Regions from separate parts of the Paraburkholderia sp. MM5477-R1 genome, predicted to be linked through region 3. Evidence: predicted binding sites of a transcription regulator. Region 3 holds the regulator's gene; each other region holds the start of a gene.
The links. The regulator LexA, encoded in region 3, represses DNA repair genes until DNA is damaged. The targets are predictions, from matches to a motif close to ACTGTATNNNNATACAGT.
Positions count from the first base shown of each region.

Region 1: the regulator LexA is predicted to act here: its motif matches at 5,199-5,216, upstream of recA (recombinase RecA).
Region 2: the regulator LexA is predicted to act here: its motif matches at 3,379-3,396, upstream of OKW35_RS32060 (PA0069 family radical SAM protein).
Region 4: the regulator LexA is predicted to act here: its motif matches at 3,969-3,986, upstream of imuA (translesion DNA synthesis-associated protein ImuA).

Region 1 is NZ_JBNDMC010000007.1:203,920-211,080, forward strand. It holds gene OKW35_RS29750 (MFS transporter) at 1-449, shown strand, start outside; tRNA gene OKW35_RS29755 (tRNA-Met) at 632-708, opposite strand; gene OKW35_RS29760 (MFS transporter) at 795-2,453, opposite strand; gene OKW35_RS29765 (sensor histidine kinase N-terminal domain-containing protein) at 2,661-4,220, opposite strand; gene OKW35_RS29770 (response regulator) at 4,230-5,063, opposite strand; gene recA (recombinase RecA) at 5,318-6,394, shown strand; gene recX (recombination regulator RecX) at 6,402-7,161, shown strand, end outside.
Region 2 is NZ_JBNDMC010000007.1:685,305-692,465, forward strand. It holds gene OKW35_RS32045 (acyl-CoA dehydrogenase) at 1-1,215, shown strand, start outside; partial or broken gene OKW35_RS32050 (D-amino acid dehydrogenase) at 1,355-2,764, opposite strand; gene OKW35_RS32055 (Lrp/AsnC ligand binding domain-containing protein) at 2,821-3,309, shown strand; gene OKW35_RS32060 (PA0069 family radical SAM protein) at 3,455-4,606, shown strand; gene OKW35_RS32065 (NINE protein) at 4,642-5,109, opposite strand; gene OKW35_RS32070 (PQQ-dependent sugar dehydrogenase) at 5,300-6,394, opposite strand; gene rpsP (30S ribosomal protein S16) at 6,656-6,910, shown strand; gene rimM (ribosome maturation factor RimM) at 7,045-7,161, shown strand, end outside.
Region 3 is NZ_JBNDMC010000007.1:1,992,900-2,000,060, forward strand. It holds gene OKW35_RS37990 (sulfate ABC transporter substrate-binding protein) at 1-1,017, opposite strand, end outside; gene lexA (transcriptional repressor LexA) at 1,329-1,979, shown strand; gene OKW35_RS38000 (hypothetical protein) at 2,100-2,444, shown strand; gene OKW35_RS38005 (DUF2939 domain-containing protein) at 2,564-3,160, shown strand; gene OKW35_RS38010 (universal stress protein) at 3,279-3,746, opposite strand; gene nodI (nodulation factor ABC transporter ATP-binding protein NodI) at 4,168-5,082, shown strand; gene OKW35_RS38020 (ABC transporter permease) at 5,102-5,929, shown strand; gene OKW35_RS38025 (hypothetical protein) at 6,022-6,444, opposite strand; gene OKW35_RS38030 (LysR family transcriptional regulator) at 6,725-7,161, opposite strand, start outside.
Region 4 is NZ_JBNDMC010000007.1:510,683-517,843, reverse strand. It holds partial or broken gene OKW35_RS31240 (SOS response-associated peptidase family protein) at 1-559, opposite strand, end outside; gene OKW35_RS31235 (GFA family protein) at 824-1,408, opposite strand; gene OKW35_RS31230 (SOS response-associated peptidase family protein) at 1,565-2,527, opposite strand; partial or broken gene OKW35_RS31225 (Y-family DNA polymerase) at 2,613-3,317, opposite strand; gene imuA (translesion DNA synthesis-associated protein ImuA) at 3,247-3,954, opposite strand; gene OKW35_RS31215 (hypothetical protein) at 4,133-4,342, shown strand; gene OKW35_RS31210 (hypothetical protein) at 4,415-4,633, shown strand; gene OKW35_RS31205 (LysR substrate-binding domain-containing protein) at 4,941-5,846, shown strand; gene OKW35_RS31200 (CaiB/BaiF CoA transferase family protein) at 5,962-7,155, shown strand.

The DNA.
Region 1 (7,161 bases), 1.8 Mb from region 3:
TTCCGCTCGTCATGGTGGCAATGAATGTCGTCTACGCGCTGTCCGCTTATCCGTTCGGGAAGCTCGCGGACACGATGCGGCATACGCGGCTGCTGATAGGTGGTCTGATCGTGTTGATTGGCGCCGACCTCGTGCTTGCACACGGCACCGTCTGGAGCATAGTCGTCGTAGGCGTAGCGCTGTGGGGGCTGCACATGGGGATGACGCAAGGCCTGCTCGCTACGATGGTCGCGCACACGGCACCAGCGCATCTGCGCGGGACTGCGTTCGGTTTCTTCAATCTGTTGAGCGGCATCGTGACGCTGGTTTCGAGCGTTATCGCAGGCCAGTTGTGGGAACGTCTGGGCGCAGCCACGACCTTTTATGCGGGCGCAGCCTTCGGTCTGATGACCGTGGTGCTGCTGCTCTTTCACCCGACACCGGCTCAATCTCTTCACGACCTGAGCTAACGTGGCATAGCCGGGGTATCCGTCTGGAAAATGCGCGCATTGTTGCCGCTATTTCCCCAACGTTGAGTGGTGTGTCGCTGCGTCTGCCTGAACTCGGATGCTCATCGGTCGTCAGGCTTCGTGGCAGCGTTTCAAAACAAAAAAGCCGCTGTCCTTGTGGGACAGCGGCTTTTTCTTGAAGCTGGTGGCGAATCAGGGACTCGAACCCCGGACCTGCGGATTATGATTCCGTCGCTCTAACCGACTGAGCTAATTCGCCGAAAGAAGCGAGATTATGCTGGGGCCACCGGAGGCTGTCAACCCCCGGCTCACAACTTTTTCAGATAGCCCAGGCTGTCGGTCCACTCAATCCTTCGCGTAGATATCCGAGTCCTTGGTTTCGCGCACGAACAGCATGCCGATCACGAAGGTGACCAACGCGATGATGATCGGATACCAGAGCCCCGAGTAGATGTTGCCCTTCGCCGCGACGATCGCGAACGCGGTGGCCGGCAGGAAGCCGCCGAACCAGCCATTGCCGACGTGATACGGCAGCGACATCGACGTATAACGGATACGCGTCGGGAACATCTCGACCAGCATCGCCGCGATCGGCCCATAGACCATCGTCACGTAGATCACGAGGATCGTCAGAATCACGATGCTCATCGGCCAGTTGATCTGAGCCGGATCAGCCTTCGGCGGGTAGCCGGCGGCCTTCAGCGTCGCGGCGAGCGTCTTCTCGAACGTCTTGGCTTGCTCCTTCGCGTCGCCGGCGCGGCCGTCGAACGTGTTGACGACCGTATCGCCCACGCGGATCTGCGCGATCGTGCCGGCAGGCGCCGCGACGTTGTCGTAGTTCAGGCCGGCTCGCGACAGCGCGCCCTTCGCGATGTCGCATGAGCTCGTGAACTTCGCAGTGCCCACCGGGTTGAACTGGAACGAGCACTCGGCCGGATCGGCGATCACGACGATCGGCGACTTCGCGGTTGCCGCTTCGAGCGCCGGGTTCGTGTAGTGTGTGAGCGCCTTGAACAGCGGGAAGTAGGTGAGTGCGGCGATCAGCAGGCCGGCCATGATGATCGGCTTGCGGCCGATGCGATCCGACAGCGAGCCGAAGAACAGGAAGAACGGCGTGCCGATCAGCAGCGCGAGCGCGATCATGATGTTGGCGCTCGAGCCGTCGACCCTCAGCGTCTGCGTGAGGAAGAACAGCGTGTAGAACTGGCCCGTGTACCAGACGACAGCCTGGCCGGCCGTCAGGCCGAGCAGCGCGATAATCACGACCTTCAGGTTCTTCCATTGGCCGAACGCTTCGGAAAGCGGCGCCTTCGAGGTCTTGCCCTCGGCCTTGATGCGCGCGAACACCGGCGACTCATGCAGTTGCAGGCGAATCCACACCGACACCGCGAGCAGCAGGATCGACACGACGAACGGAATGCGCCAGCCCCAGGCGCCGAAGGCGTCTTCGCCCATGAACGTGCGAATGCCGAGAATCACGAGCAGCGACAGAAACAGACCGAGCGTGGCGGTGGTCTGGATCCATGCGGTGTAGAAGCCGCGGCGGTTCGCCGGCGCGTGTTCGGCCACGTAGGTCGCGGCGCCGCCATACTCGCCGCCGAGCGCGAGACCCTGCAGCAGGCGCATCGCGATGAAGAGCACCGGCGAAGCGATGCCGATCGCCGCGTAGCCCGGCAGGAAGCCGACGAGGAACGTCGACAGGCCCATGATGATGATCGTGATCAGAAACGTGTACTTGCGCCCGACCATGTCGCCGAGCCGCCCGAATACGATCGCGCCGAACGGCCGCACCGCGAAGCCCGCCGCGAAGCTGAGCAGCGTGAAGATGAACGCCGCGGTCGGATTGACGCCGGAGAAGAAGCTCTTGCTGATGAAGGCCGCAAGCGAGCCGGCCAGATAGAAGTCGTACCACTCGAAAACCGTACCCAGCGACGATGCGAAGATCACCCGCTTCTCATCGCGCGTCATCGGCACGCGCGAGATTTGCCCGCCAACGGTAGCCATATTGTCGTCTCCAATATTGATATATCCACGGATCGCCGGCACAGCCGTTCCCGTGCAACCGATTATTGGAGTGGAAACTTACGGCGTTCTGACTCGGCGCCTGAACCTGGGGTAGTCCGGTAAGTCGACGAATCGGCGTTCAATTTCCGTTAATGTGCTGGTATGTTCCCGTAATCCACGCTGAAATATCTCAAAAAACGCTGACCGTCAAGCTGACGATAGAGGCGCGTTAGGGTAAGTCCCGCCCCGTTCGAGCACGTGCAAGCTGACGCGCACCAGTGTGCCGGCGAGCCGCGGTGACTCCTGGTAGACGTTGTCGTCGATGGCGAGCTCGCCGCCGTGCATTGCCGCAATCTCGCGCACGATCGCGAGGCCGAGGCCGCTGCCGTCACCCTCGCGGCCCAGAATCCGGTAAAAGCGCTCGACCACACGCGAGCGCTCGCTGGCCGGAATGCCGAGCCCGGTGTCCTCGACTTCCAGGTGCACGAGCCGCGCGGGGGCGTCGTGCCGCACGCGCACGGTGATGCGGCCGCCCGCCGGCGTATAGCGGATCGCGTTGTCGATCACGTTTGACAGCATTTCACGCAGCATCACCGGATTGCCGGCGACTTCGACCGGCTCGTCGGGCGCTTCGTAGCCGATGTCCATCTGCTTCGCGAGCGCGGCCTGCACCCATTCGCGCACCGCGCTGCGCGCGAGTTCACCGAGTTCGAGCGGCGTGAAGATCTGCCCCGACCGACGGTTCTCCGCGCGCGCCAGCGCGAGCAATTGCGTGACGAGCCGCGCGGCCTGCTCGGAGCTCGTCGCGATCTGTTCGAGCGAGCGACGAACCTCGGCCGACGCGTTCTGGCGCAGCGCGAGCTCGGCCTGGGTGCGCAGGCCGGCCAGCGGCGTTTTCATCTGATGCGCGGCGTCGGCGATGAAGCGCTTCTGCAACTCCATGTTCTGTTCGAGGCGCGTGAGCAGATCGTTGAACGACGTGACGAGCGGCTCGATTTCCGGCGGCGCGCGGCGCGCTTCGAGCGGCGACAGATCGTCCGGCCGGCGCGCGCGGATATGCGCCTGCAGCGCATGCAGCGGCTCGAGCCCGCGCGACAGTCCGAACCACACTAGCAGGATCGCGAGCGGCAGGATCACGAACTGCGGCAGGATCACGCCCTTGATGATGTCGTTGGCGAGCTGGCTGCGCTTGTCGAGCGTTTCGGCGACCTGCACGAGCACGGCCTGCGCGCCCGGCGTCTGCGGAAACTCGACGGTCGTGTAGGCGACGCGGATGTCGTTGCCGCGCAGCACGTCGTCGCGGAATTCGACGAGGCCCGGTGGCGGGCGGTCCTCCTCGTGCGGCAGCGGCATGTCGCGCTCGCCGGCCACGAGCTCGCCGCGCGTGCCGAGCACCTGAAAGAACACGCTGTCGACGTTGTCGGCACGCAGGAAATCGCGCGTCGACTCGGGCAGCGACAGCTCCGCGACGCCATTGACCGGATGGATCTGGCGCGCGAGCACGTAGGCGTCGGTTTCGAGCGCGCGGTCGAACGGCCCGTTCGCGATCGACTTCGCGACCAGATAGGTGACCGCGAGGCTCATCGGCCACAGCAGCAGCAGCGGCGCGAGCATCCAGTCGAGAATTTCGCCGAACAGCGAGCGCGGACGCGCTTCGGCGGCGGCTTCGGTTTCGTCGGGCGGGGCGAACGGATTGGCGTAGCGCGCGTCGCGCGCCTCGTCGAGGTCCGCAGCGTGCGCCGTGGCGCGATCAGCGCGTGCGGACATCGCTGGCCTCTATTTGTAGTGGTGGCTCGCCGGCATCGCGGTGGACGACGGCGCGGTGGACGATTGTGCCGCTTGTGCCGCTTGTGCCGCTTGTGCCGCTTGTGCCGCTTGTGCCGCTTGTGCCGTCTGAGGCTCGGAGCCGGCCGGGGTGGCGGGCGCGCTCGCATTCGCCGGCGGCGCCGCTTTTTCGAGACAGTAGCCGAGCCCGCGCACGGTGATGATGCGCACGCCGCTCGGTTCGATCTTCTTGCGCAGCCGGTGCACGTAGACTTCGATCGCGTTGTTGCTGACTTCCTCGCCCCATTCACATAGATGGTCGACGAGCTGCTCTTTCGAGACCAGCCGGCCGATCCGTTGCAGCAGCACTTCGAGCAGCCCGAGTTCGCGCGCGGACAGATCGATCGCCTGGTCGTTGACGTAGGCGATGCGGCCCACCTGATCGAACGACAGCGAGCCATGCCGCACGACGGTCGGGCCGCCGCCCGCGCCGCGCCGTGTCAGCGCGCGCACGCGCGCTTCGAGTTCGTTCAGCGCGAAGGGCTTGGCCATGTAATCGTCGGCGCCGAGGTCGAGGCCTTTGACGCGTTCGTCGACGCTATCGGCGGCGGTCAGGATCAGCACGGGCAGGTTCGAATTGCGCGCGCGCAGGCGGCGCAGCACCTCGAGCCCGGACATGCGCGGCAGGCCCAGATCGAGGATCAATAGGTCGAACGTCTGCATTGACAACGCGGTATCGGCTTCTACGCCGCTTTTCACGTGATCGACCGCATAGGCCGATTGGCGGAGTGATCGAACCAGACCATCCGCGAGTATGCTGTCGTCTTCGGCAATCAGAATTCGCATGATGCGCCAGCCTGGCTTTGCCGGCACCGCGGGGTTGCCCCGGCGCGCAGCGGTCTCCGAACATTATTGTGGGTAGTTGGGGCGATGCGACAGTAAAAGATGCGCGTTCGCATCACAATCGCGCTTGCCAAAACTACTGTTTTTTTATACAGTGTCTGCGTTTCGTGTGATGTCCTGGAGATTCCGCTCAATTCGAGTGGAACCACGGGTGCACACCTGCCTCAGACGCCGTTCATCATAGCAAAGGACGATTCATGGAAGAAAGCAAGAAAGGCTCGGCTGGACTGACTGCTGAAAAGAGCAAGGCTCTCGCCGCCGCGCTCGCGCAGATCGAAAAGCAGTTCGGCAAAGGGTCGGTCATGCGGCTCGGCGCAGGTGAGGCAGTCGAAGACATCCAGGTGGTCTCCACCGGATCGCTCGGCCTCGACATTGCACTGGGCGTCGGCGGTTTGCCGCGTGGCCGGGTGGTCGAAATCTACGGTCCGGAATCGTCCGGTAAAACCACGCTGACGCTGCAGGTCGTCGCCGAAATGCAGAAGCTCGGCGGCACCGCGGCGTTCATCGACGCGGAACACGCGCTGGACATTCAATACGCGGGCAAGCTCGGCGTGAACGTCGCCGACCTGCTGGTCTCGCAGCCGGACACCGGCGAACAGGCCCTCGAAATCGCCGACGCGCTGGTGCGCTCGGGCTCGATCGACATGATCGTGATCGACTCGGTCGCGGCGCTGGTGCCGAAGGCGGAAATCGAAGGCGAAATGGGCGACTCGCTGCCGGGTCTGCAGGCGCGTCTGATGTCGCAGGCGCTGCGCAAGCTGACCGGCACGATCAAGCGCACGAACTGCCTCGTGATCTTCATCAATCAGATCCGCATGAAGATCGGCGTGATGTTCGGCAACCCGGAAACCACCACGGGCGGTAATGCGCTGAAGTTCTACGCGTCGGTGCGTCTGGACATTCGCCGCATCGGCTCGATCAAGAAGAACGACGAAGTGATCGGCAACGAAACCCGCGTGAAGGTCGTCAAGAACAAGGTGGCGCCGCCGTTCCGTGAAGCGATTTTCGACATCCTGTACGGCGAGGGCATCTCGCGTCAGGGCGAAATCATCGACCTCGGCGTGCAGGCGAAGATCGTCGACAAGGCCGGCGCATGGTACAGCTACAGCGGCGAGCGGATCGGTCAGGGCAAGGACAACGCGCGTGAATTCCTGCGCGAAAATCCGGATATCGCTCGCGAAATCGAGAACCGTATCCGCGAATCGCTGGGCGTTACCGCGATGGCGAACGCCGTGACCGGCGCGGACGCTGAAGTCGCGGGCGAAGAAGAGTAAGCATCAAGTGATACGCAAAGGCCGGCCGCTGTCCGGTTTCGACTCCGGACGCTATCCGGACGGCCCGCGCGACGCGGCGGACGGATCGCCTGAGTCCGGCGATCCGTTCGAACCGTTCGAACCGTTCGACGCACATGACCGCGCCGCGGGCCGCGGCCCGCAGCGTACGCGGTCTGCGCCCGCTGCAGCGTCGTCCAGCCGGGATTCCTCCGGACTCGATTCCCCAATCCCCTCCGAGGTCACCTACACCCGCTCGCGTCGCCAACCCGGCGAAGAGAAGCCGGGCCAGTCCGACAAAGACGACAACAGAAAATCCCAACGCCCCGCCCGTTCGCTGAAAGCGCGCGCGCTCGGCTATCTGTCGCGCCGCGAATATAGCCGCGCCGACCTCGCCCGCAAGCTGAAGCCTTACGTCGAGGAAACCGATTCGCTCGACACGGTGCTCGACGCGCTGCAGGCCGAAAACTGGCTATCCGACTCGCGCTTCGCGGAAAGCCTGATCCATCGGCGCGCATCGCGGCTCGGCACGAGCCGCATTCTCGGCGAACTGAAGCAACACGCGCTCAACCCGGCGCTCGTCGAAGAGGCGAGCGTGCAATTGCGCGAAACCGAACTCGCGCGCGCCCAGGCGGTCTGGCGCAAGAAGTTCGGCCAGTTGCCGCAAACGCCGGCCGAGCGCGCGAAGCAGGCGCGCTTTCTCGCGTCGCGCGGCTTCTCCGGCGCGACGATCGGCAAGATCCTGAAGGGTATCGACGACATCGGGGACG
Region 2 (7,161 bases), 1.3 Mb from region 3:
AAGATTTTCATCACGTGGGGCGAGCACGACATGGCGAAGAACATCGTGCATCTGGTGCTCGCACGTACGCCGAACGCGCCCGATGGCGTGAAAGGCATTTCGCTGTTTCTTGTGCCGAAGTTTCTCGTCAACGAAGACGGTTCGCTCGGTGAGCGCAACGACGTTCACTGCGTATCGATCGAACACAAGCTCGGCATCAAGGCGAGCCCGACCGCGGTGCTGCAGTTCGGCGATCACGGCGGCGCGCTCGGTCAGCTGATCGGCGAAGAGAATCGTGGCCTCGAATACATGTTCATCATGATGAACGCCGCCCGTTTCGCGGTCGGCATGCAAGGTGTCGCGATCTCGGATCGCGCATATCAGAAGGCGGTCGCGTATGCGAAAGAGCGCGTGCAGAGCCGTCCCGTGGACGGCTCCGCGAAGCAGTCGGTCGCGATCATCCAGCACCCGGATGTGCGCCGCATGCTGTCGACGATGCGCAGCCTCACCGAGGCGTCGCGCGCGCTCGCCTACGTCGCGGCCTCGCACTGCGATATCGCGCATCGTCATCCGGACGATGCGACGCGCGCGAAGCATCAGGCGATCTACGAATACCTCGTGCCGATCGTGAAGGGCTGGAGCACGGAGCTGTCGATCGACGTGACGAGCCTCGGCGTGCAGGTGCATGGCGGCATGGGCTTCATCGAGGAAACCGGCGCTGCCCAGTACTACCGCGACGCGCGCATTCTACCGATTTACGAAGGCACGACCGCGATCCAGGCCAACGACCTGATCGGTCGCAAGACGCTGCGCGACGGCGGCAAGGTCGCGAAGGAACTGCTCGCTGGCGTCGCCGAAACGGTTGAAGCGCTTGGCGCGCAGCAGGGCGCGGCGTTCGCATCGATGCGCACACAGCTCGCGCAGGGCCAGCGCGCGCTTGGCGCGGTCGTCGATTTCGTCGTCGCAAATGCGAAGGGCGATCCGAATGCGGTGTTCGCGGGCAGCGTGCCCTATCTGAAGCTCGCGGGCATCGTGCTGGGCGGCTGGCAGATGGCGCGTGCGCAGCTTGCCGCGGCGACGAAGCGCGACGAGGACCCAGCGTTTCATGACGCGAAGATCGCGACCGCGCGGTTCTACGCCGAGCACGTGCTGCCGCAGGCGGCGGCGCTCGAAGTGGCGATCGTCAGCGCGAAGGGGGGCGAGGGCGTGCTGGCTTTGTCGGAAGACCAGTTCTGAGCATGCCTCGATGCCGGCCGCGATCGCGGCAGCACATTGAAATGCAAACGGCGCCCCGCGAGGCGCCGTTTGTTTGTCCGGCTGCTGTTTGTTGCGGCCTGCGCCGCGGCCAGGGCCGCGTCAGCGCACGCACTCAAACTCACGCATACGCCGGCCGATGCTCGCCCGCGGTCTCGCCGAGATAGCGATGCACCGACAGATCGTCCGCGCGAATCGCGGGCTGCTTGCCCGACATCAAGTCGGCGAGCAGTTGGCCCGAGCCGCACGACATCGTCCAGCCAAGCGTGCCGTGGCCGGTGTTCAGGAACAGGTTCGGCACCGGCGTGCGGCCGACGATCGGCGTGCCGTCCGGCGTCATCGGCCGCAGACCGCTCCAGAACGTCGCCTTCGACGTGTCGCCGCCGCCCGGGAACAGGTCATTCACAGAAAGCTCGAGCGTCTCGCGGCGCGCCTGGCGCAGCGATTTGTCGAAGCCGACGATCTCGGCCATCCCGCCGACGCGAATTCGGTCGTCGAAGCGCGTGATCGCGATCTTGTAGGTCTCATCGAGCACGGTCGACACCGGCGCGGCAGCCGCGTCGACGATCGGCGCGGTGATCGAATAGCCCTTCAGCGGATAGACCGGAATCTTCACTATGCCATCGAGGAAGCGCGTCGAATACGAGCCGAGCGCGACCACGAACGAATCCGCGCGCACGAGTTCGCTGCCGCACTGCACGCCGGCGATGCGGCCGCCCGCCATCGCGAGCGCGTCGATCGACGTGTTGTAGCGGAACTTGACGCCCAGTTCCTCGGCGAGCGCCGCGAGGCGCGTCGTGAACATCTGGCAGTCGCCGGTTTCGTCGCCGGGCAGGCGCAGGCCGCCGGTGAGCTTGTGCGACACCGCGGCGAGGGCTGGTTCGGCCTTGGCGAGTTCGTCGGCCGTCAGCAGTTCGTATGGCACGTTGGCTTCCTGCAGCACGGCGATGTCTTTCGCGGCGCCGTCGAACTGCTGTTGCGTGCGAAATACCTGCAGCGTGCCGCCGGTGCGGCCTTCGTACTCGATGCCGGTGTCGGCGCGCAACGCCTGCAGGCAGTCGCGGCTGTATTCTGCCAGCCGCACCATACGGCCCTTGTTCACCGCATAGCGCGGCGCCGTGCAGTTCTGCAGCATCTGCCACATCCATTGCAGTTGGAACGCGGTGCCGTCGACGCGAATCGCTAGCGGCGCGTGCTTCTGGAACATCCACTTGACGGCCTTCAGCGGCACGCCCGGGGCGGCCCACGGCGAAGCGTAGCCCGGCGAGATCTGGCCCGCGTTGGCGAAACTGGTTTCGAGCGCCGGGCCGGCCTCGCGATCGATAACGGTCACTTCGTGACCGGCGCGCGCGAGGTAATACGCACTCGTCACGCCGACGACGCCACTGCCCAAAACGACGACTCGCATAGCTGCTCCAGATATCCAAAAATTGAGTGAAGGCAAGGCGCTCGTCGGAGCTTCGATCTGATTCGATTCGACGAGCTGCAATGTGAGGTGAAATGCCGTTTGCCCAGTGTTAACCGCTATACTATTAACTGTGAGACAGGTTTTGTTATTGTATTTTCATCATTTTTAGAAAAAACACCATGCGTACCCAGCGCCAGCCCGTGCGGGCTCTCGACAAGCTCGATCACAAGATCCTGCGGCTCCTGCAGCAGGACGGCCGTATGGCGATGAAGGACCTGGCGGAGCAGGTCGGTCTGTCGGTGACGCCGTGCATCGAGCGCGTCAAGCGGATGGAGCGCGACGGCGTGATCACCGGCTACTACGCCCGCGTGAACCCGGCCGAGCTGGGCGCGGCGCTGCTCGTGTTCGTCGAGATCACGCTCGATCACAAGAGTGGCAACATGTTCGATCTGTTCCGGCGCGAGGTGCAGAAGATCCCCGAGGTGCTCGAGTGCCACCTCGTGTCGGGCGATTTCGACTATCTGATCAAGGCGCGCATCGGCGAAATGGCCGATTACCGCAAGTTGCTCGGCGATATCCTGCTGCAGCTGCCGGGCGCGGTGCAGTCGAAGAGCTATGTGGTGATGGAGGAAATCAAGGAGACGCTGACGATCGCGGTGGGCGAGTAGGTGCCGGTTCACTGACGGGGTTGGACGCGCATCAAGCGACCAACGAAGTGCTCGACAAACGGCGTAAACACTGTATATTTATACAGGTATTTTGCGCCGCTTTCCTTTGGCGCCTCCCGTTTGTGTTTGCTTTGCGTGGCCCGCCGTGGATGACCCCGACACCCCTGACATTCCCGAATTTCCGATCGCGCCGCCGGCGCCTCGCAAGGGGCGCGGCGCGGTCACGAACCTGCAAGGCCGCTACGAAGTCGACCGGCGCGAAGCCGTCCACGACGGCTGGCAGACGGCCGACGAAGACGGGGAGCCGAAGGTCCTGCGCACGCAGGTGTTCGAGGAGCGCGCAAAAACCATCCTCACACGCAATGCGTCGCCGGACATTCCGTTCAATGTGTCGCTGAATCCTTACCGGGGCTGCGAACACGGCTGCATCTATTGCTTCGCGCGGCCCACGCACAGCTACCTGGGCTTGTCGCCCGGGCTCGATTTCGAAAGCCGCATCTACGCGAAGATCAACGCGCCCGAACTGCTCGAGCGGGAACTGTCGAAGAAGTCCTATGTACCCGAGCCGATCGCGCTCGGCGTCGCCACCGATGCATGGCAGCCGGCCGAACGTGACTTGCGTCTTACGCGTCGCGTGATCGAGGTGCTCAGCGAGCGCAACCACCCGTTCGCGGCGATCACCAAATCATCGCTGATCGAGCGCGACATCGACCTGCTTGCGCCGATGGCCGGGCGCGGGCAATTCATGGCGGCGATCACTATCACCACGCTGGACGCCGACATCGCGCGCACGCTCGAACCGCGCGCGGCCACGCCGTCGCGCCGGCTGCGCACGATCCGGACGCTCAGCGAGGCGGGCATTCCGGTCGGCGTCAGCATCGCGCCGGTGATCCCGTTCGTCACCGAACCGGATATGGAGCGCGTGCTCGAAGCATGCGCCGAAGCGGGCGCCAGCAATGCGAGCTATATCGTGCTGCGGCTGCCGTGGGAGGTCGCGCCGCTGTTCAAGGATTGGCTGGGCGCACATTTCCCGGATCGGGCCGAGCGCGTGATGAGCCGTGTGCGCGACATGCGAGGCGGCAAGGATTACGATTCTTCGTTCTCGACCCGCATGAAGGGAGAGGGCTTATGGGCGGATCTGCTCAGGCAGCGCTTTCACAAGGCCGTGCGCCGGTTAGGGTTGAACGGGCGCGACCGCGGCATTCTCGACATGTCGCATTTCCGCCGGATCGAGCCGCCGCGCGCCGAGCAGGTGAGCGCACCGGCGCGCGACAATCCGCAACTGAGGCTTTTCTAGCGCGCAGGAACGTCTGCGGGTCCCGCCACGGGGCATTACTGCGAAATCGCTTTGGCCGCTTCGACCTGACTTTCGAAGTAGGTCTGGAACGCGAGCGCGAGACCGGTCATCAGCAGAAACGCACCGATCAGCAGCGAAAAGATCACGACGAAAATGACCGTCCAGCCGGAGCGGCTTTTGCGTTGCGTGTGGGTATTGAATTGCGCATCCCATTTCTGATCAGGACGCAGCCCGTAGACGAGCGCCGCCAGAAACGCGGCAAACAGCGAAACCGCGCCGATCGGCGCGAGCACCCAGCCCAGGATCGACGCGCGCTCGGTCGCGACCAGCAGCATCACGCCGGGAATGCCGATCAGCGTGCCGAGTAGATGCGCCCAGCCGTAGATGTCTCGGGTGCCATACAGATAGAAGCGGTGGGCGCCGAGGCTGCCGAACAGGAACGCCAACGCGGCGGTGAGCGTCTTGGATCTGAAGCGCGGGGAAGTCGAGGCAGCGGTGGGCATGAACGCGTGGGCAGAGTGACGGGCGGTCGAAAGGAGCGGCGCGCCGCGGGGGCGCGGACCGACGCGCATTCTACGCCTGCGGCGCGCGGGTGGTCACGTGGAGGACGATCGCCCAGGCTGAAAGCGGGGCGGCGAGATGCGCCGGACCTGGCTCAGGGTGAGTTCAGCCGGGCATGCGTGCATCCGCGCGTTACGGCGCTGAATACGTGATGCGATAGATTGCGCCGGCGGTATCGTCGCTGATCAGTAGCGAACCGTCTGGCAGCGGCAACACGTCGGCGGGGCGGCCCCAGACCGATTCGCCGGGTTGCAGCCAGCCTTCGGCAAAGACCTGCTGGCGTGCGTGGCTGCCGTCAGGGTCGGTGATCACGCGCACGACGCGGTAGCCGACCTTCTTGCTGCGGTTCCACGAGCCGTGCTCGGCAATGAAGATATTGTTGCGGTAGTCGGCTGGAAACATCGGGCCGTCGTAGAAGCGCATGCCAAGCGCCGCCACGTGCGCGCCAAGCTTGACCACTGGCGGCGTGAATTCGCTGCACGGATGATCCTTGCCGAACTCGGGGTCGGGCGTGTCGCCGCCGTGACAGTACGGAAAGCCGAAGTTCATGCCGACATGCGGCGCGCGGTTGAGCTTGTCGCTCGGAATATCGTCGCCGAGCAGGTCGCGACCGTTGTCGGTGAACCACAGTTCGTGGGTGACCGGATGCCACGCGAAGCCGACCGAATTGCGGATGCCGCGCGCGACGACCTCGTAGTGGCTGCCGTCCGGGTTCATGCGGCCAATCATCGCAAAGCGGTCCGGATCTCTCTGGCAAATGTTGCACGGCGCGCCTTGCGGCACGTACAGCTTGCCATCCGGGCCGAACGCGATGAATTTCCAGCCGTGATGCGTGTCCGTCGGCAGCTTGTCGGTGACAACGACCGGTTTCGGCGGATCGTTCAGGTGCGAGTCGATCGCATCGAAGCGCACGATTTTCGACACGGCCGACACATACAGCGCGCCGTCGCGCCACGCGACGCCGGCGGGCATCTGCAGCCCGGACGCGATCACGTGGTGACCCGTCACGCGGCCGTTCCGCAGCTCGAGCGCATACACATGGCCATCGTCGCTGCCCACGTAGAGAATGCCCTTGGGCGACAACGTCATCGCGCGCGCGCTCGGCACCTCGTCCGACAACACTTCGATGTGAAAGCCCGGCGGCAGCTTGATTTTCTCGATGGGCAGCGCGGCGATTGCCGTCAACGCCTGCGCGGCGATAACCGCGGCCGCTACCGCACGTAGAATCCGGCTGCACGAGGTGCGCGAAAGTCCAGCAAAGCGTACGAAAAAGGCACAAAAGGCGAACGGAAACGGGAGTTTCGGCTGGCGTTGCACAGGCGCTCCTTCAGGTAATTCGGGCGTTTGAACGGGTTCTCGCACCTCTTGTAGAAGGTGGGTGCAGCCCGGTTCCGCAGTTTATCCCGGTAAGTGTTTGTTATGGCGTCGGTTTCCCGCTATAATCGCGTGTTTCAGTCGTTCCGAACCCCGGTTTTCAAGGATTCTAGTATGGTCATCATCCGCTTGGCTCGCGGCGGCTCCAAGAAGCGCCCGTTCTACAACATCGTCGCCACCGACTCGCGCAGCCGTCGTGACGGCCGCTTCATCGAGCGCGTCGGTTTCTACAACCCGGTCGCTACGAAGGGCGAGTCCCTGCGTATCGCTCAGGATCGCCTGACGTACTGGCAAGGTGTTGGCGCGCAACTGTCGCCGACCGTCGAACGTCTCGTGAAGGAAGCGCAAAAGGCGCAGCCGGCTGCTTGATATGGCGGCCCGCAGGCGTATCGTCGTCGGTTCGGCCGGCGGCTCGCGCAACTCGCGTGAGCAGTCCGATGCGCAATTTGTTTTACTGAAGCAGACGCCAAAGCAGGCTGCGAAGTTGTTGTCGAGGTTATTCGATGTCTGAGCGTGATTCCGGCACTTCTGGTAGCGTCAAGGCAGCTTCGCGCGCAAAGGCGTCTGGTCAGGCGTCGTTCGGTGCATTCGTCCGCAAGCCGGTCGAACGAACCGACGGC
Region 3 (7,161 bases):
GCCGCCGTCCGCGAAATGGGTCTTCTGCGCGTTGGTCCAACCGCCGAACGAATCGTCGATCGTGTAGAGCTTCAGCTTCGGAAACTTCGCGGTCAGATCGGCGGGCACCTTGCTGGAACGCGGACGATAGAAATTGCGCGCGGCGATCTCCTGACCTTGCTCGCTATACAGGAAGTTCAGATACGCTTCGGCCAGCTTGCGCGTGCCGTGTTTGTCGACGACCTTGTCGACCACCGCGACCGGCGGCTCGGCCAGAATGCTCACCGACGGCACCACGATCTCGAACTTGTCCGGACCAAACTCCTTCAGCGACAGGAACGCCTCGTTTTCCCACGCGATCAGCACGTCGCCGATACCGCGCTGCACGAAGCTCGTGGTCGCGCCGCGCGCGCCCGAATCGAGCACGCCGGCGTTCCTGTACAGCTTGCCGACGAACTCCCTGGCCTTCTGGTCGTTGCCGCCCGGTTGATGCTCGGCGTACGCCCACGCGGCCAGATAATTCCAGCGCGCGCCGCCCGAGGTCTTCGGATTCGGCGTCACGATCGACACGCCCGGTTTCACCAGATCATCCCAATCCTTGATGTGCTTCGGGTTGCCCTTGCGCACCAGAAACACGATCGTCGACGTGTACGGCGATGCGTTGTCCGGCAGACGCTTTTGCCAGTTCCTGTCGACGAGCCCCTTGTTCGCGAGCGCGTCGATGTCATAGGCGAGCGCAAGCGTCACGACGTCGGCCTGCAGTCCGTCGAGCACCGAGCGAGCCTGCGCGCCCGAGCCGCCGTGCGACTGCCTGAAGGTGACGGCTTCGCCGGTCCTGGCCTTCCATTCCTTGCCGAATGCCTGATTGATGTCCTGATACAGCTCGCGCGTCGGATCGTAGGACACGTTCAACAGCGTGGTGTCGGCGTGCGCTACGCCGCTTGCGCCCAACATGCCGAGCGCACCGGCCGCGCCGACGGCGAGCGCCGCGATCAGTTTTCTGGTTCGAGCCGCAAGCCCCATATGCCGATGGTTCATTTCAATTTTTCTCCGCGTGATGGTCCGCTGATGAGCGTCTGGTGTTGTTCTGCGTCGCGGTCACGTGCACATGAGCGCCAACCGGAGGCCAGTCTATCGAAGCGCTTTCATTATTAAAAATAATGTTTCTTCATTTTTTAATGCTCAAAAGTGGTAACGACAGATGCGCCGGCGGTTGGGACGCCGACAACGCCGTCATGTCGCCGATAAACGACGCCCCAGCGTGGCCCTTGCGCCGAACTTAAAGTAAAGCTTGAAATGCGCCGAATACTGTATAAAAATACAGTCACCTGTTCATACATACAGTGGCCATGACAAAACTCACCGCACGACAGCAGCAGGTTTTCGATCTGATCCGCCGCGCGATCGAACGCACCGGCTTTCCGCCCACTCGCGCGGAAATTGCCGCCGAACTCGGGTTCAGCTCGGCCAATTCCGCAGAAGAGCATCTGCGCGCGCTGGCGCGCAAGGGCGTGATCGAACTCGCGGCCGGCGCGTCGCGCGGCATCCGCCTGCTGTCCGGGCAGGAGGACGCGCCGTATCAGTTCACCCTGCCGCATGCGGGCCTGATGCAGTTGTCGTTGCCGCTGATCGGCCGGGTCGCGGCGGGTAGCCCGATCCTCGCGCAGGAACATATCTCGCAGCACTACGCGTGTGACCCGGCGCTGTTCTCGAGCAAGCCCGACTACCTGCTGAAGGTGCGCGGCCTGTCGATGCGCGACGCGGGCATTCTCGACGGCGACCTGCTCGCGGTGCAAAAGCGCACCGAAGCGAAGGACGGCCAGATCATCATTGCGCGGCTTGGCGACGACGTGACGGTCAAGCGTCTGAAGCGCCGGCCGAATGGCATCGAACTGATCGCCGAAAACCCCGATTACGACAACATCTTCGTGGAAACCGGCAGCGCCGATTTCGCGCTCGAAGGGATCGCGGTCGGGCTGATCCGCCCCAGCGAGTTCTGATCTTTCGCTGTCGCCAGAACGCTTGCGCCGGTTTGTCCGACCCAAGCCGCATTTACGCCTGCATTTCCGACCCAAGCCGCATTTACGCCTGCATTTACGCCGAATCGCCTGGAGAGACTCATGGAACGCCTTGCCCGCCTGTTGCCCTTTCGCCAGTTCGGCCGTCTGCGCCATCTGCGCAAGCTCACGCCCTGCGCGCTAATCGAGGCGCCCGCTGCGCGCACGCCGTCGCTGTTCGACGCGGCTGCCGAAGCTTCCGGTCTGCCGTCGTCGTTGCCGGCGTTCGCGCGCGTGTCGCTGAATTCGGCGCTGAACATCGCCGAGCCCGCGCGTCGCGCGCCGGTGCGGGTCTATCATGGACCGTCGCGACTGATCATGGTCGGCACGGTCGACGCCGTATGCCGTATGATCGATCGCTGCATAGCCGACGAAGCCAACGTGCACGGCGCGGTGTTCGAAGCGTGAGCGAATCCTGAGTACGCATGCAACAAGCACTTCGGATGTTCAGAGATTCGCGTGGGATGGGATCGTTTCGTCCTCGCCGTGGTCGACGTTAGATCATCACTGACGTGGAGTCCCATTCGATGACAATTCGGAAACGCATACAGGGCAGCGCCACCCGGCCGCTGCTGATCACGCTGATCGTGGTGATCGTGATTGCCGCGCTGGGCTTTATTTATGCGTCACCGTATCTCGCGGTGAACAATCTCAAACGCGCCGCCGATGCGCGCGACGTGCAAACCGTCAATCAGTACGTGGACTTTCCCGCGCTACGCGATAGCCTGAAGCAACAGGTGGGCGCCATGCTGACACGCCGGCTCGAGGCGGATGCCGGCAACAAGATGGCCACGATCGGCGCGGTGATCGGCGTGACGCTGATCGGCCCGCTCGTCGATGCCTATGCGACACCCGACGGCGTCGCGGCGCTGCTGAACGGCATGCCGCCGCGTGGCACGCCGGGCGAGCAACCGTCCGCGCCGCCGGCCGCACCAGCCGCGGGCGACACCACCACGCAGGCGAGCGCACCGCCGCCCGGGCGTCAAAGCACGGCCGGCTATCGCAGTCTCAACGAGTTTGTCATCACGTACCGGCGTGGCGAAGGTAACGCGAATTATTCGGCAATCTTTCGTCGCGAAGGTCTGGTCACGTGGAAACTCGCGGCGATCAATCTGAACGAGTGAGATCGAAGCCTGGCCGGATGGGATGCGTGGCTGGCCATCGGGGCCGGCCACTCGACAGGGCCTATTCACATCTGGACTAGATAACGGGGCGCGCGGCTTCGCGTCCCTCACTAGCCCATTACGCCGCAGCCGCCTGCTGCTGCTCCTGCGCGGACGAGCACGCCACCAGAATGCTGCACGACACGCGGTCGAGCAGCGGCGTGTTGCCCGCCCCCATCCACCACCGCGACAAACCAGTCCTGCAGCGATGACCCACCACCACGAGGTCGACCTGCAACTCGTTGGCAAGATTGGCGATCTCGTCGATCGGATGACCGAATGCGAAATGCCCTTGCGCGCTCACGCCTCGCTCGGTCAGCCAGTTCACGCCCTCCTGCAGAATCTCGCGGGCCGTTTTTTCGAAGCTGCTGCAGGCGACGTCCGTCAACAGGCCCGCGCTCTGCGCGATGCTCGAACGCATGTCGACGACCGACAGCAGATGCGTTTCCGCCTTCAGTTCCAACGCCAGATCGGCACCGCAACGCAGGGCTTTGCGGCCTTCGCGCGAGCCGTCGTAGCACAACAGGATTTTCTGGTAGCTCGCCATCTGTTTTCTCCATTCGCGCGGAAAGCGCGGTCTGAATCAATCATGGTGCGCCGCAATTCGGCTTGCAAGGGATGGAAAACGCTAAGTGCATACTCGGTGCATGCCGATCCAGTCTGCACAAGCGTTGGGCGACCCGACGCAGTGTTTGCACACGGATGCCGCAATGCAAAACTTCGTTTGCGAACGCTGCGTCGACACACTGCGGGCCGGTTGACGTGCCAGTCGTGCCACCGCCAATCAGCGGCGCGAATCGACACCGACGAGCGCATCGCACCCTGCGCATGACGCGTTCCCGGACACCCGCTCGCATCAGCGATCCGATACCTGGAGTAAGCGGCTTCGCGTGCGCAATGCGTGCATCGCAGGTATGTTGTGTGTCGTGCGCGTACGTTGTGTCTTTTTCCGGAGCCTTGCTCGAGCCATGCCCACCGCCCCCATCGAATTCCATCAGGTCAGGAAAAGCTACGGCGAAAAAACGGTCGTCGACGGATTGTCGTTTCATGTGAACACCGGCGAATGCTTCGGGCTGCTCGGCCCCAACGGCGCCGGTAAGACCACGACATTGCGCATGCTGCTCGGCATTGCGGCGCCCGACGCCGGCGCGATCCGGCTGTGCGACGAGCCGATCCCGGGCCGCGCGCGCCTCGCGCGCTCGCGCGTCGGCGTGGTGCCGCAGTTCGACAACCTCGATCCCGATTTCACGGTGCGCGAAAATCTGCTCGTATTCGGTCGCTACTTCGGTATGAGCGCCGCGCAGTGTCGCGCGGCGGTGCCGGGTCTGCTCGAATTCGCTCGCCTCGAGAACAAGGCGCACGCGCGCGTGAGCGAACTGTCGGGCGGCATGAAGCGGCGCCTCACGCTCGCGCGCGCGCTGATCAACGATCCCGACGTGCTGATCATGGACGAGCCGACCACCGGTCTCGATCCGCAAGCACGCCATCTGATCTGGGAGCGGCTGCGCTCGCTGCTCGCGCGCGGCAAGACCATTCTGCTGACCACGCACTTCATGGAAGAAGCCGAACGGCTCTGTCATCGACTGTGCGTGATCGAGGAAGGCCGCAAGATCGCCGAAGGCGCGCCGCGCGAGTTGATCGAGTCCGAAATCGGCTGCGACGTGATCGAGATCTACGGCCCCGATCCGTTTGCGTTGCGCGACGAACTCGCGCCGCTCGCCGAGCGCACCGAGATCAGCGGCGAGACGCTGTTCTGTTATGTGAGCGACGCGCAGCCCGTGCATATGCGCCTCAAGCAGCGCGCCGATTTGCGCTATCTGCATCGGCCGGCGAATCTCGAGGATGTGTTTCTGCGGCTCACCGGTCGCGAAATGCAGGACTGAACCCATAGCGAGACACTTGATGGACGCACGTACTTACGAAACCCACGACGGCACGCCATCGGCGCAAGAACCGTTCGGTGCCTTCCCCGCCAATGCCACGAACTGGATCGCGGTGTGGCGCCGCAATTACCTGGTGTGGAAAAAGCTCGCGATCGCATCGATGTTCGGCAACTTCGCCGATCCGATGATCTATCTGTTCGGTCTCGGCCTCGGGCTCGGGCTGATGGTCGGGCACGTCGACGGCGTGTCGTATATCTCGTTCCTCGCGGCGGGCACGGTGGCGTCGAGCGTGATGATGTCGGCGAGCTTCGAGTCGATGTATTCGGGCTTTTCGCGCATGCACGTGCAGCGCACGTGGGAGGCGATCATGCATACGCCGCTCACGCTCGGCGATATCGTGCTCGGCGAGGTGGTGTGGGCCGCCAGCAAATCGGTGTTGTCGGGTGTGGCGATCATGCTGGTGGCGGGCGCGCTCGGCTATGCGAGTTTTCCGTCGATGCTGCTCGCGCTGCCGGTCATCGTGCTGGCCGGTCTCGCGTTCGCGAGCCTCGCGATGATCGTGACGGCGCTCGCGCCGTCGTACGACTTTTTCATGTTCTATCAGACGCTCGTGCTCACGCCGATGCTGCTGCTCTCCGGCGTGTTCTTTCCGATCTCGCAACTGCCCGGCGCCGCGCAAGCGGTGACTGTCGCGCTGCCGCTCGCCAATGCGGTCGATCTGATGCGCCCGGCGATGCTCGGTCGGCCGATGGAGCACGCGGCGCTCCATGTGAGCGTGCTGGCCGCTTATGCAGTCGGCGGCTTCATCGTGTCGGCGATCCTGTTTCGGCGTCGCATGATGAAGTAAGCCGAACGCGCGGGCGGCGCGTTGCGCCTGCACCCGCGCAAGACGACGCCGCGTCGGTCGTCGCACGGCGTGTTTGCTATCGTTGTGCGCGCTCAGTCCTCGTCATCGGTCCACGGAATATCGACGTCGGAGATGAACGCGACCGTCGCGAACGGGCCGCCCTCGTGACGCCCGATCTTGCCATCGGCGCGCTGCCATTCCACCCGGAACACGGTGACCGGATCATCCGCGATCAGCCGCACCGTGCGCAATTCGTCGGGATCGGCGTCCTCGACCGGACCGTCGAGCGAAATCAGCAGCGCCTGTGGCCATAGACCATCGGCGGGATCGTAGATCTTGTCGCCGTCGTGAATCAGCGTGAAGGCTTCCACGCCGATGGTCGCCGACGCATCGACGATCATCTTGGCAAGCGCACGCAACAAGGCGGTCGCTCGCGCCGAGTTCGCCTGACGGATCGCGAGATCACCGCGCGTGAGAGCCTGCTCGAGTTTTGGATTGGTTTTCTGTTGCGCCATGGCTGTGTTGGTCCTATCGCTCTGTCGTGGGCAACGCGCCATCGGGACGACGCGCCGCCTTTCTATTTGGGTCCATCTATTGCCGCTTGTGTGCATTGCAGCATCGCGGGCTGGGCGGCAGGTCCGCGGTTCGACTGTCATTGTTCCGCGTTTCCCCTGATCGTGGCGCGCACCCTCAGGGTCGTTTTCTCAGGGCCGTCCTTGCCGTCCACCACAGTTTAGGTCGTGATTCGGATTCCGGGAGAACATTTGCCGCTTAGTGCGTGGCATGTGTCGCATTTCATGCATCGGCTCGCGGGCGCCGCGGCGTACGTTTACCGCGTCCACCGGTGACCTTCGACGCCTGCGCCCCAGCCGGCTTCGCATCCGCGATCCGCGCGATCAGATGGTCGCGAAACGTGCGCACCGACGGGGGCAACTCGCGCCCCGCCATCGTCTGCACCTGGATGCTGCGCTGGCGCATCTGCGGGTCCGTGAGCGGAATCACGACGAAGCCGTCGTCGGCATAGCGGTCGCGCACCGACAGCAGCCCCGTGAACATGATCGCTCCGGACCGCTGCGCGTAGCGATAACTCGCGCCGCTGTTGTTGCAGATCAGGTCCGGCTCGAGGAGGATGCCTTCGAGCGCGCACGCGATGTCGATCAACTGGCGAATCGTGGTGCCCGTCTCCGACAACACGAGCGGATAGCGACTCACCTCGGCGAGCGACAGTTTCG
Region 4 (7,161 bases), 1.5 Mb from region 3:
GTCGGTGCTCGTAGAATGGCCGGTCCCGGTCATCAAGAATTCCGTACATCGCCACCAGGTTCTTCGGGTCTGGGTTGACCCATGCATCTATGTTTTCCGGCTTGATAGGAATGATGCACCGGTCATGTCCTGCGGCGGCTACCTCTGGAGGAGGTTCACCCGTTTTGGCGGCAAATGAAAGCAGGTCTGGCTGCCCCGGCACGCTCCATCGTGACCACAGACACGCGACATGCATCAGCTCGCCGTTGCTCGGACGAAACTCGAGAACGACATTTTCATCCCGCTCGTGAGTCTCCAGTAACGTGCCTTCGAACTTCGCCTTGCTCACATTTTCGTAGAAAACTTCGGCAAGAAGGACGGCATGCGTGCGTCCAAAGCATGGCGCCCAGAAACCTTCGAGGCTATCCCGGCGCGCATTGTAGGTGCCAGGATACTTCACATCGTACGACGCCGGCTTGCCCGCAATCCGACATTGATAGCGCATCGGTTTGACGACGACTCGCCCGTTCTCCATGACCATGGCGGGGGGCATAGTGGCCGGAAATATGCGCGAGTTTCTCGGCTACGGCTCTGCGCGCCGGCTGACCACCGACACAAGTCGATTTACACGCTCGTAAATCAGTGTAAGTCTCCTCCACATGGTCTGACCTCCTACGAGGCGCATTCTTTCTGTATGAGAGACGGCACTCTCATACAGCCACTGCCTGTCGATGGTCTGGATGCCTGATTGGGTTATCACGAATCGACGATGTTGCAAATCGCCGGACCTTCAGGACCACCGCGGCCGAGAATGCTGACGCTTCATTGGACTCAATCAACCGGCCTACCGTTGCGCAGCGAGCAGCGCATCCTCGATTGCGTCGGGCTCCATCATGAGCGCATTGACACCCATGCGTGGCTCACGTCCGTCCATCGCTCGCCAATGCGTGACACAGCCGCACCGGCGGCATCGATTAAAGGTCAGCGTGCGCCCGTTGCACATACCAATGTAACTTTCGGTCTCGCCGTTGTCGACGGCGAACGACACATCCTGTTCGTCGTAGTATGCCCACAGCGCACCGTATCTCCAGCACGTGGCACATCCGCACCGGTCGAGTTCCGTAGGTGCGGCGTCGACAGCAAAGTGAACGGCACCACAATTGCAGGAAGCACCAATCGGCACATGTACAAGTTCCTCGGGGTTATCGGACAACCAGTTCAAAAGATTCTTTCGACACTGCACCCCTAGAGCGGGCGCAGTTCTATCCTTGTCAAGAATGCGATTTATATGTTCGCGAGCGTGGCCTATGGGAAGTTCTTTAAAGAATGCATCAATTGCTTCTACGTCCAATTCCCCTTCCGCCCTCGCGCAGTAAATTTGAAATTCCAAGAAGGTCCGCTGCTTCACCAATTCTTCATAGCTACTCATTTTGCTACCTCCAACATCGCAAGTTGCGCCACCCCGGATACCAAAATTAGCGTAATAGCCCCTGCAGCCGAATGGAGAACTTAGTCTCTAAAATTCCCTTCGTTGAGCCGCTGCACCGCCCGGTCATTGCAGTATTCACACACGATGCTCCTCGTCTCAAGCTGCGAGTTTGTGCTCGTAGTAGGGACGCACCTTCTCGTCGAGTATCGCGTACTGCGCAGCAACGTCTTCTGGATTGGGGTTGAGCCACGCATCGACGTTCTCCGGCTTGATGGGAATGATGCACCGGTCATGCCCTGCTGCGGCTATCTCCGGAGGAGGTTCGTCCGTAATGGCGGCAAACGAAAGGAGGTCGGGCTGGCCCGGCGCGCTCCATCGTGACCAAAGACAGGCCACATGCATCAGCTCGCCGTTGCTTGGACGGAATTCGAGAACGACATTTTCGTCGCGCTCGTGAGTCTCCAGTAACGTGCCTTCGAACTTCGCCTTGCTCACATTTTCGTAGAAAACTTCAACAAGAAGGACGGCATGCGTACGTCCAAAGCATGGTGCCCAGAAACCTTCAAGACTATCCCGGCGCGCATTGTAAGTCCCGGGGTATTTGGTGTCGTAAAACGCGGGCTTTCCAGCAATCCGGCACTGGTAACGCATGGGTTTCACGACCCGTTGGCCATTTTCCATAACCATCACGGGTGCGTAGTTGCCCGGAAAAATGCGCGAGTCCCGCGGTTGCAGGTCGGTTCGTTGCAAGTCTTCAAGTTTTCCCTTGGTCCATGCAATTTTGTCGGTGGCGATTCGCTGGCTTTCAGTCGCTGCTTTGGTGATTTTTGTCTGCAACGTCCGTTCGGCGTCGGCTAGTCGCTTGCGCTGTTTGAACAGGTCCTGCTCCAGTGTCGTCGCCTGCGCCGATTTGAACCGGGCAATGAGAGCGTTGATTTCGCGCTCCGCATCATCCTGTGGTTCGGAAAAGGCATCTTCCATGGCTTTTGGTATCTTCGCTCTGCTGATGCCTTCGGCGCGCTCAAAAAACAGACGGGCGAACTCGTGAATGTCCATTAGGGCGCCAAAGGCGCGCACGAATTTCCGGTAGTCCGCCAGAACCTGGGCTGAGTAGCACATGAATGCCTCCGTTTTGTCCTTTCATGATACGCATTTGCATCCGCTCAGCAGAAGTTCCTGCTCGCGGTCATGAGGCCGCCCAGTAGGTGAACGTCGGCGGCAACTCAAGCCAGTCGAACAGTTCGGGCGCCGTGCCGAAGGCCCGGTCGAGAGAATCCAGAAGGTGCTCGCCACACCGGCGTTGCAGCCCTGCGCGAGGCAGGCGCCGTATGTCGGCGATGGTCTCGCAGCCAAGGCCATTGAACCAGTCGAAAAAGCGACGGACCTCAGGGACCGCGACCATCGGCAGTGCGGAAAGACGATGGTCAAGCGACGCGAGTTTCAATACCCGACGATTCCCGTACTTCGCGAGCAACCAGGCGCCCTGGCCCGTCGGGGCCGCGCTGATGCGCGCGGTGAAACCGAGAGCACCAAGGACGGCTTTCGCTTCACGACTCAATGCAAGCAAGCCACCGAAGAGGCGCAAACTCGCGCCGACCTCGACCACGACTGTGGCCTCATCGAGCAGTGCAACCTCAGGCGAAAAGCGCATCAGTGCGATGCCAACCTCGCGCTGCGCGGCGCCTTCGCGACCCATGTCGCGCTCGTGCATTTCCGTTTCGGGCGACAAAGTAAGCACCCCGCCGCGCTTCATCCCAAGACGCACACCTGCCGTGCGGGCGGTAGCGTCCGCAATAATGACCTTGTCTTTCTCGAGCACGGCGCTGCCGTGAGCAGGCTCAGGTGACCACTTCGGTCTGAAGACCTCGAGCGGCAACTTCGGCAGATGAACGGCGAAAAAGACGCGCATGTCGTGAAATCAGAACAGGGGTTGGTTGAAGGGGAATCGACAAGGGCTCTGCGCGTGAAGGCCCTCGTCGTTTCACAATGTCCACAGTCAGGCCATCGGCTGATGGTCTGAGTGCTAGCCGCAACAACGCAGGTGACGCATCCTGCGCAGAGGCCAGTGGCCGCACCATGATGAAAAGCGTTTCCGATGACTGGGCAGCGAGGTGCAGACGTCGAAGCGATGAAGCCTGTGCGTACTGCGTCCAGAAAATCAGCGCGCCGCAACTGCCGGCACGAAGAATCTGCTCCGCCGACCACAATGCATCCGCGGTTTTCGGCGTCTTTACGCGAAGCACCTGGTCCAGAGAAAGCCCGATGTAACTCAACCCCAGTCCGTCAGGGGTATGAGGCGGCTGCACGAACGCGACCGGTCGATGTCCAGCCGCGCTGAGCGCCGGACGCAGCAGCCGGAGTTCGCCTACGCCGGCCTGCTGGACGAGCAGGTCGACTAGCGCGCCAACTGGCCATCCACCACCCGGCAGTTCCGCTGACAGCGCCGGATACCCAGTCTCGACGACCCTGCCGCGACTACGGGCGAGCTGCGACGCCCGCCACAGCGATGGGTGTATTTCCTCAGCAAGCACGGTAGCGGTAGACATTGGCAGCACAAAAACCTGTATATTTATACAGTATCGTACACGCAAATCCATGCGAGTGAACTGACACTTTTTTGCGGTTGAACGATGGACGTGCCCAGAAACAGTCCGACAATGCAGCAGATGCGTTCGCTCGGAGGCGGATGTTGGCCGCGTGCTTTATCCAGAGGGAGACTTCAACATGAGAGCAGACGAATGGGTTCGGGAAGCCGAACGGGAATCAAAGCTTGTGGACGCCCTGTTCAAAGCGCGTCATCTGATTTCGATGCATAACGGCATGACCGTACGATGCGACGGTGAGGAATGGCCGCTTGATTTCGGCCAAGAGCTGAAGGTGATTGACGCTACGTTGAAGATGGCAGGAATCGACACTGCACGGCTCAAGCAGTAGATACTTGTCGAGCCGCTCGAGTTTAGGCAATCATTGATGAGAAGCGGACGGAGGACCGACAAGGGTCGACAGATGCAGACTGACAAATACCGTGGATACACCCTGTGGGGGCATGCCATCCTTCAGCAGGACGACATCTTGCGACCGGAGTGCTTCGCCAGCAGCGGCACAATTATGCGCGACTCGAAGGTCGTGGCGGCGTCTGGGGTGCTCGACGCATTCGATACTGATGAAGAGGCAGAATCAGCAGGTCTTGCGTGGTGTCGCGCGTGGATTGACAACCACGGCTAGCGCGAAAGAAGCGGAACTCGGTCCCTTGCGCGGAGTGCCGGCGCCGCGGCCAGCACGACGCGACGTTCTGCCGTGCGAGGTGAAAAGTTAGTTTTGAACCACAATGGGCGCCAGAGAACGAACTTCCTTGTCGGCCAAAGTCCTTCGTTGCATCGTCGTAGACGGCTCGGTATGGTTTCTGAGGCTTCTCGCTGAGCCACTCTTCTTGGGTGCGGTTCCATACCTCGAATAAGACCAGCGACCGTAGGTCAGAGTGTGAGGACTACAATGCGCTTTCCCTCGGCTACCTCACGCGGTTCGCCTGACCATGTCGAACTACTTCCATTACGACCTGCAATCGCTGCGGCTCTTCATTGTGGTCGCCGAGCTCGGGAGCCTTACGAAGGCGGCTGAACGTACAAACCTTACGTTAGGAGCGGTGAGTAAGCGGGTTGCCGACTTGGAGCGAAGCACCGGGTGCTCCCTTCTGGTCAGGCAACCTCGGGGAGTGGAACTAACGGGTGCGGGCAAAGGCCTCTTGGCGCATGCACGGCACGTCGTTGAACGCGTCAATCGCATGGCCACAGAGATGAGCGATTACGCGACGGGAGTCCGAGGACATGTACGAATGTGGGCGAACACATCCGCTATTGTGCAGTTCCTCCCACGCGACGTTCGAATGTTTCTCACTGACAACCCTAGCGTCAAGATTTCGCTTGAAGAGCGCCTGAGCGGCGACATCATCGCAGCAGTGCGTGGCGGCGAGGCTGACATCGGCATCTTTGCCGACAATGTTCCAGCTCTGGGTATCGAGAAGGCTGTCTACCGACGCGACAAGCTGGTGCTTCTCGTACCGAATAATCATCCCCTTGCAGCTCAGCAAAGTGTCTGGTTCGTCGACACTCTCGACTATGAGTACGTCGGCCTCAACGAAGGCAGTTCACTGCTGGCCCGACTGCTAGCCGCTGCATTCTCCGCTGAGCGAACGCTTAAGGTACGTATTCAGGTCAGCAGCTTCGACGGGATATGCCGCATGATTGAGCAAGGGTTGGGCATCGGCGTTCTGCCGGAGGCCGCAGTTCGCAACGAAATCCTAGCCGCCGGACTACGCCAAGTTCATCTTTTAGACGATTGGGCGGACAGAACGCTGTTCATCGGTGCTCGCTCGGTCGACGCTCTGTCGCCCGAAGCTACCCGCCTTTTCAACTTCATGGCCGGGCGCACCGACGCGTAGTGCGCGCCGACCCTTTCCAAACCGGAAAGGGTGCTTGAAAATTCATCGATTTTCAGTTCACGCGGATTGTCCCACAGTGAAGCATCGGTTATACGACGCTTCACAGGAGACAACCGTGACGAAAAAGCCGCTTGAAGGCATTCGCGTGCTGGAGATGGGCCAGCTCATCGCTGGCCCTTTTGCAGGAAAGATGCTCGCCGAATTCGGCGCTCATGTAACCAAGATTGAGCCGCCGGGAACCGGTGACCCACTGCGCAAATGGCGTCTGCTGCATGAGGGAACGTCCGTCTGGTGGGCTGCACAGTCCCGCAATAAAGAGTCCTTGGCACTCGACCTGCGCTCGCCGGAAGGGCAAGACGTCGCTCGCAAGCTCATCGCCGTGAGCGACGTTCTCATCGAGAACTTCCGCCCTGGAACGCTCGAAGGCTGGGGGATGAGCTGGGACGAACTCCATGCTCTCAACCCGCGTCTGGTCATGCTTCGGGTATCCGGCTACGGCCAAACTGGTCCCTACCGTGACCGACCGGGGTTTGGCGTTGTGGCAGAAGCAATGGGAGGCCTGCGCCACCTCAGCGGTGAATCGGGTCGCACGCCCGTTCGTGTCGGGGTGTCCATCGGCGACTCTCTTTCGGCGCTGCATGGCGTAATCGGCATCCTCTTGGCATTGCGTCATCGCGACCAGAACGGTGGTGAAGGGCAAATGATTGATGTGGCTCTCTACGAGTCAGTCTTCAACATGATGGAGAGCCTCCTGCCCGAATTCTCCGCATTCGGTGCAGTACGCCAGCCGGCCGGTAGCAGCTTGCCGGGTATCGCTCCGTCCAACGCGTATCGCTGTGCCGACGGCAAGTATGCGCTCATCGCCGGTAATGGCGACAGCATTTTCCGGCGCCTGATGGAACTCATCGGACGTCGCGACCTCGCAGACGACCCCGCACTTGCCCAGAACGATGGTCGAGTGAAGCAAGTGGAGCGAATCGACGTGGCTATTGGCGAATGGACCAGTCGGCAGCCGCTCGACGATGTTCTCGCCGCCCTTAACGAGGCGCGAATTCCTGCCGGCAAGATTTACGACGTCGCCGACATCGCGGCGGACCCGCACTACCAAGCACGAGACATGATTCTCGAGACCAAATTGCCCGATGGGACGCCGGTCAAGGTTCCCGGAATCGTTCCCAAACTCAGTGCGACTCCCGGAACGGTTGACTCTCCTGCGCCAATGCTCGGCGAGCATACGGACGCCGTGTTGGAGCGAGTTGGCATTGACCAAGTGACGCGAGACGCATGGCGCTCGCGAGGCATTATCTAAAAGGAC